Linked DNA regions of Tardiphaga sp. vice304. The protein of the gene in region 1 binds, or shares a complex with, the protein of each later gene. Links are inferred from orthologs where the notes say so. Each region holds a gene or a part of one and is shown on either strand. Other genes may lie near its edges.

Region 1 (3,224 bases):
TTGATGGCGGCCAGCGCGTCGCCGGAGTTTTGCAGGAAGCCACTGAGCAGATAGATCGTGGCTTCCTTTGACGCGGCGCGGGCGGCGCGGGCCTCTTCGAGCGTGGCGACGAAGAAGGTCTTGCAGCCGGCCGTGGTCAGCGCACGCACCACGGGATCGATTCCGCAGCCATAGGCGTCGGCCTTCACCGCCGCGCCGCATTCGGCCGGCACGCCGAGCTTCTCGAGCTTCTTCCAGTTTGCCGCGATGGCATCGAGATCGATGGTCAGCACGCCGGTCGCGGTGGCGTCGAGCAGCGCCGCGTTACCGGCGATGGGGTTGGGATCCGACACGATCTTCATGGACATTCCTGACGCAGCATCGATCACGCGATGGCAGCAACGCCCGGCAATCGCAGCGCACAATAGGCGCGCGGGGAAAAGGGTTCAACCGCGCGCGATGGGTGATTGAAGCAGCGCCTGCAGCTTCGGGGCGATCGTGATCAGGCCGCCGGTGATGACCAGAGCGGTCGTAACAACGACGATGATGAAACCTTTGCCCGGCAGATGCGCGACGCGCTCTTCGAGGCGAGCCAAGCGATCGCGGACATCGCGCGAGTCAGCGCGCAACTCGGCCACGTCGCGTTTGATGTATTCGGCGTCGCTCTGCAATTTTCCGAACTCGCCAGGCAGAATATCAGCTGTTCGAGACCGTGCAGTCGCCGTTGCCACATCACCAGGAGTTGCGGGAGGTTCGACCATCGATCCGCTCGTTTAGCTACCCGGCACAAATATAACCGCAATCTCCGGCCCCGGAAAGGCCTCTGGGCGGATAGCCGCTCGCTAGGCGTAGAACTTACTCATGATGCGCGGGCAGGTGGCTTTCACCGACCAGATCGCTGAAGCGGGTAAACTGGCCCTCGAACTGCAGTTCGACGGTGCCGGTCGGGCCGTGGCGCTGTTTCGCAATGATGACTTCGGCGCGGCCGTGTACCAGCGACATGTCGAGCTGCCACTTCTCGTGCTCGGGGGTGCCGGGGCGCGGCTCCTTGTTCTGCAGGTAGTATTCCTCGCGGTAGACGAAGATCACCGCGTCGGCGTCCTGCTCGATCGATCCGGATTCTCTGAGGTCCGAGAGCTGCGGGCGCTTGTCGTCGCGGCTTTCGACCTGGCGCGACAGCTGCGACAGCGCGATCACCGGGCAGTTCAGCTCTTTCGCCAGGGCCTTCAGGCTCGTCGTGATCTCGGTGACTTCCTGCACGCGGTTGTCGGAGCGCTTGCCCGAGCCCTGCAAGAGCTGGATGTAGTCCACCACGATAACGTCGAGGCCCTTCTGCCGCTTCAGGCGGCGGGCGCGCGCGGTGAGCTGCGAGATCGACAGGCCGCCGGTTTCGTCGACGTAGAGCGGCAGGTTCTGCAATTCGATGGTGTGGTCGCGGATCTTCTCGAAGTCGCGCTCCGTGATGCCGCCGCGGCGGATGCTGGAGGACGAGATGTTGGTCTGCTCGGCGAGAATACGCGTCGCTAGCTGTTCGGCCGACATTTCGCAGGAGAAGAAGCCGACGATGCCGCCATTGACGGTCTTCTTGGTGCCGTCGGGCTGCAATTCATGCTGGTAGGCACGGGCGATATTGTAGGCGATGTTGGTGGCCAGCGCGGTCTTGCCCATGCCGGGGCGGCCGGCCAGCACCACGAGATCGGACGCCTGCAACCCGCCGAGGCGGGCGTCGAGATCCTTCATGCCGGTCGAGATGCCGGACAGCTTGCCCTCGCGGTGGTAGGCGTTGGCCGCCATGTCCAGCGCGGTCTTCATCGCCTGCGAGAACTTCTGGAAGCCGCCGTCGTAGCGGCCGGCTTCGGCCAGCTCGTACAGCCGGCGCTCGGCGTCCTCGATCTGCGCGCGCGGCGCAAAGTCCACCGGCGCGTCATAGGCGACGTTGACCATGTCCTCGCCGACATTGATCAACTGCCGGCGGATCGCCAGTTCATAGATCGTGCGGCCGTAGTCGTGGGTATTAATGATGGTGGTGGCTTCGGCCGCCAGCCGGGCGAGGTACTGGCCGACGGTCATGCCGCCGAGGTCGGTGTCGGCCGGCAGGAACGTCTTCAGCGTCACGGGGGTGGCGACCTTGCCGGCGCGGATGATGCTGCTGGCGGTGTCATAGATCGTCTGGTGGATCGGCTCGAAGAAATGGTCGGGCTTCAGGAAGTCCGACACCCGGTAGAAGGCGTCGTTGTTCACCAGCATGGCGCCAAGAACGCTCTGCTCCGCCTCGATATTATGCGGTGCGGTGCGGAACGCGGGCGCGCCCGGTTCCTGCGTCAGTTTGACGATGTTGTTCGAATCGAATGTGGCCATGTCTGATTTTACTTCAAAATTCGTCAGTTACGCGGCCATTCATGGAGGCGCGGCGCGATAAAGCGCCATCGGACGTCGAAGGGAAAGCGGAAGTTGGCGCGTTATGCACCACGCTCATTAAGTGTGGATTAATCGTAAGTTGCCGGCAGACAACCTTGACGGGGATCGGCGTGTTCATGGCCCGTGCCCCGCCACATGGCGAGAATTTCATTTGGCGATTGAACCCGTCGCCACGTTCCGGACACTCATCGGGAACAGCCTGACATCGTCGGTGACAATTCGTAACACCAGCAGGAACCGTGACCGTTGCGCGAGGTTGGTTACGCAACAGGCAAGGAACGCACGATGGCCCTTCTGCAAGAGACAAAGCGCGCGACGTTCGACGGCAGCCGCGACTGGCTCTTCGGCCTCGTAGAAACGCTCGATAGCGTCGAACGGCTCAGCGACGTGCCGTGTGATGATTCAGCCATGCGCGCCATGCGCGCGCGGCTGGCACGCCCGACGACGACGCGATCTGCATCCAACCGTTTTTCTCAGTTCGGATGTTCCCGTTCGCCCGCCGTGTTCCATCGCGGTTAGGCAACCTGCCAGGTCGGTTTCGCACAATTAAAGCCCCGATTCCGGATCTCGCCGCACGCTATTTCTCGCGAATAACGTCGTTCCGGCCGCGGTGCGCTTCACCAGATCCCGCGATATTGATCCAGCGATGCGCAATTCTTAGCAGCAGCCCGATGCCCGGCAGACAGAACTCGCATATCACGCGTTTGAGTTTTCGGCCGGCTTCCATTCGCGGGAGTTTCGGATACAACGGTTCCGCCGCATTCGCGGCGCTTCCATATTCGGAGAATTAGAATGTTGAGCCGAGTGCTCGGCGTGGCCACGGCGAT
Region 2 (3,304 bases), 1.7 Mb from region 1 along the record:
TCGGAGAGCATCGACATGATGTCTTCGATCTGTTCGGGAGAGGTGGTGTCCGAAGGCAGGACGTCGTTGAGCTGATCGAAGGTCACGAAGCCGCGCTTCTTGGCCTGCTTGATCATCTTCTTGACGGCGGCATCCGAAAGGTCGAGCAACGGCGACGGCGCATCGGGAGCATCCTTCTCCGGCGCGTCGGCCTTGTCGTCTTTTTCCTTGTCTTTCGCCTGCAGCGTCTTTGCCTTGGTGGCCATTCAATGCTCCTGAAACGCGATCACGCGGGCGGCGTTGCCGCCGCTTTCAATCATTCATCCGCTGGACGCGGAAAGGGTGGCGCTCGACTTCGCCACCCTTGAACTGGTCTTTACGGTTGCCGCACTTAAGCCAAAGAGCGTTAAGCTCCGATTAACCGTGTTTTTGCAGCCAAACCACGGGTTTGGCGAGTCTTTTCGCGATTTCGCCGTAGGCTGTCCGCAGCAAATTTGCATCAAGAATTGCGCTGAAACCGGCCAGACGACTCACCGAACCCCTCGATCAGAGCCTCGATCCCGTCCACCTCGGCCAGCCGCGCCTTGACGTCGCGCAACCAGCCATAATTCGTCTCGCTGGCCTCTTCGCCAAGCGCCAGCTCGGCATCTTTCAGTTCTCTAAGTAAGGAGTGCCACTGGCGATGCAAGGCAACCAGTTGAATCCATGTCGAAAGAACGTCCTCGCGCGCCGCGCCGGGCTGCGCCGCCCACACGTCCTTGGTGGTAATGGCTCGCTCAACATGTTGCAATTGTTCGCTAAATCCAGCCTTAACGAGGTCTGAACGCATTTGCTCGCTTTGTTGGGCTTCGTCGCCATGGTGATGGTCATGGGCAAAGCAGGCAATGATCCCGGCGCGCAGCCGGTGCATCTCGGGATGCGCCAGTTCCAAAGCGGCGACCTCCTCGAGCTTGTCGTGCAGCAGCCAGGGGTGGTTGATCAGGGATTGCACGATCAGTGCCTCGCGGCGCGAAATCGCGCTGCGCTGGCCGCGCATGATCGAGGAATTGGCGAGCTGCGGGCTTACCACCTGGTAGGGCGAGCGGTTGATGGTCTGGCTGCCGGCCGAGGCCGAGGACCTGCCGCGCGGCTCGATCCGGCCGGCCGCGCCCGGCGTGAAAGTGCGCGCCGCCCCCGGACGGCCGTAGCCGCCGCCGGCCTTGTTGCCGAAACCGCCGCCACCCGCCCCGGCCCCGCGGAACCCGCCGCCGGCGCCAAAACCGCGGCCGGCATTGGGGTTGAAGGTCGCGCGCAGCCGCTCGGCGAGGTCCTGGCGGTAGTATTTCTTCACGACGTCGTCGCGGATGCCGTTGGCGAGTTCGTTGATGCGGGCCTCGAGGGCTGCGCGGCGTTCCGGCGTGGCGAAGTCGCCGCCCAAAGTCGCCTGCGCCCAGATCAGGTCGGACAGCGATTTGGCAGCCGCAATGACCTCCTCGACCGCGATCCGGCCGCCGGAGCGGGCGAGATCGTCGGGGTCCTGGCCCTCCGGCAACAGGGCAAATCGGAGACTCTTGCCGGGCTTGAGGTGCGGCAGCGCCAGCTCGGCGGCGCGCCACGCCGCTTTCTGGCCGGCCTTGTCGCCGTCGAAGCACAGGATCGGCTCGTCGGCCATCTTCCAGATCAGCTGCAGCTGGTTCTCGGTCAGCGCCGTGCCGAGCGGCGCCACGGTGGCGTGGAAACCGACGCCGACCATCGCGATGACGTCGACATAGCCCTCGACCACCACCAGGGCCGCGCCATTATGCGCGGCGGTGCGGGCCATCGGAAAATTGTACAGATTGTCGCCCTTGTGGAAGAGCGGCGTCTCCGGCGAATTCAGGTACTTGGCCGGGACGTCCTTTTCCAGTGCGCGGCCGCCGAAGGCGATCACCCGGCCGCGCAAATCGGTGATCGGGAACATGACGCGGTCGCGGAACCGGTCATAGGGCACCGGAATGTCCTCGCCGCCGATCAGCAGGCCGGATTCGACCATGTCGGGGACGGGAATGCCGGCGGCGCCGAGATATTCCTTCAGCGCGTAACGCTCGGCCGGGGCATAGCCCATCTTGAACTGCAGCTGCACGGTCGGCGAGATCTGGCGGTCGGCGAGATAGCCGCGCGCCTTGGCACCCACCCGCGAGGTCAGTTGCTCGGCGAAGAACTTCGCGGCGAGGTCCATGACGTCGTACAGCGTCTTGCGGCGCTCGGCGTGGCGGGCGGCGTCCGGCGTCGCCGCCGGCAGCGCCACGCCGGCCATCTGCGCCAGGCGCTCGACGGCCTCCGGGAAGCTGCAGCCGTCGGTCTCCATCAGGAAGGAGATGATGTCGCCGTGCTTGCCGGAGGAGAAGTCGTGGTAAAAGCCCTTCTCGTCATTGACGAAGAAGGACGGCGACTTCTCCTGCTGGAACGGCGACAGCCCCTTCCATTCCCTTCCCGCCTTCTTCAACTTGACGCGCTTGCTCACGACCTCCGAGACGGGAAGCCGGGCGCGCAAATCGTCGAGGAACTGGGGCGTGAAGCGCATGGGTGCTTATGCGGTGAGTCGGGGCTGCGAGTCTTGGTGAACGGGATGTGACCAGCCGACCATCGATATAGGGTTTGCGGCGGGAAAAACGAGAGACACAAGGTTGCGCCCGCTATTCACAGGGGGCGTGATCGCGCTGATGGCCGTCGCGCTGCCGCGACGGCTGCCGGAGCACAGCCTGACTTATGGCCGGCTGCTGGGCTCGCTGTGGCAATTGATGCGCGACACCCGCGTGCTGCAGCGCCGCTCGGCCTATCAGTGCCTGTTGTACGGCGCCTTCAGCCTGTTCTGGACGGCGATGCCGATCGTGCTGGAAGCGCCGCCCTTTGCCTTTGGCCACGTCGCACTGTCGGCGTTCCTGTTGTCCGGCGCAGGCGGCGCGCTGCTGGCGCCGCTGGCCGGGCGGATGGCCGATCGCGGCGGCGGCGGCACCGTCACGCTGGTGGCGATGCTCGCGGTGCTGGTGAGTTTCGTGCTGATCCGCACCGAGGGCAACGGCCCTGCCAGCATCGCGCTGTTCGTGATCGCCGGCATCCTGATCGACGCAGGCACCCAGGGCAATGTGGTGGCCGGCCAGCGCGCGATCGATGCCCTGCCGGCCGACATCCGCAGCCGTCTCAACGCGCTGTATCTCGGCTCGGCGTTCTTCGGCGGCGCGCTGGGTTCGGCGATCTCGGGCTTTGCTGCGTCGCATGGCGGCACCACGTCGATCAGCAATATCGGAATCGGGTTCGCGCTGCTGGCGCCGGGGATCTTTGCGACGGAGTTTGTGGGGAAGAAGGC

Evidence for each region.
Region 2: the proteins of FNL56_RS14780 (region 1) and dnaG are in contact, whole or in part, in a crystal structure (PDB 2R6A), measured with the Geobacillus stearothermophilus proteins. The link is inferred for Tardiphaga sp. vice304 from one-to-one orthologs. Residues at the interface, in WP_033016901.1 of Geobacillus stearothermophilus: Ser13, Glu15, Ala16, Gln18, Glu91, Leu92, Asp94, Ala95, Val96, Pro97, Thr98, Ala99, Ala100, Asn101, Tyr104, Tyr105, Ile108; in WP_049624496.1 of Geobacillus stearothermophilus: Lys456, Leu457, Leu458, Pro459, Ala460, Asn463, Ala464, Leu467, Leu535, Leu536, Ile537, Ala538, Gln544, Glu545, Asp548, Tyr549, His552.

What each region holds. Positions count from the first base shown.
Region 1 is NZ_CP041402.1:3,109,159-3,112,382, forward strand. The notes cover bases 87-2,994. They hold FNL56_RS14780 (replicative DNA helicase), read right to left. Parts: upstream 2,338-2,994; coding sequence 835-2,337; downstream 87-834. Other genes in these bases: alr (alanine racemase), read right to left, coding at 87-341; FNL56_RS14775 (hypothetical protein), read right to left, coding at 426-740; FNL56_RS14785 (hypothetical protein), read left to right, coding at 2,683-2,916. Also shown: more of alr, read right to left, coding at 1-86; FNL56_RS14790 (hypothetical protein), read left to right, coding at 3,190-3,224. UniProt on the Escherichia coli protein: The main replicative DNA helicase, it participates in initiation and elongation during chromosome replication. Travels ahead of the DNA replisome, separating dsDNA into templates for DNA synthesis.
Region 2 is NZ_CP041402.1:1,361,718-1,365,021, reverse strand. Bases 1-2,988 are described here. They hold dnaG (DNA primase), read right to left. Parts: upstream 2,522-2,988; coding sequence 479-2,521; downstream 1-478. Other genes in these bases: FNL56_RS06435 (MFS transporter), read left to right, coding at 2,625-2,988; rpoD (RNA polymerase sigma factor RpoD), read right to left, coding at 1-245. In the rest of the region: more of FNL56_RS06435, read left to right, coding at 2,989-3,304. UniProt on the Escherichia coli protein: RNA polymerase that catalyzes the synthesis of short RNA molecules used as primers for DNA polymerase during DNA replication.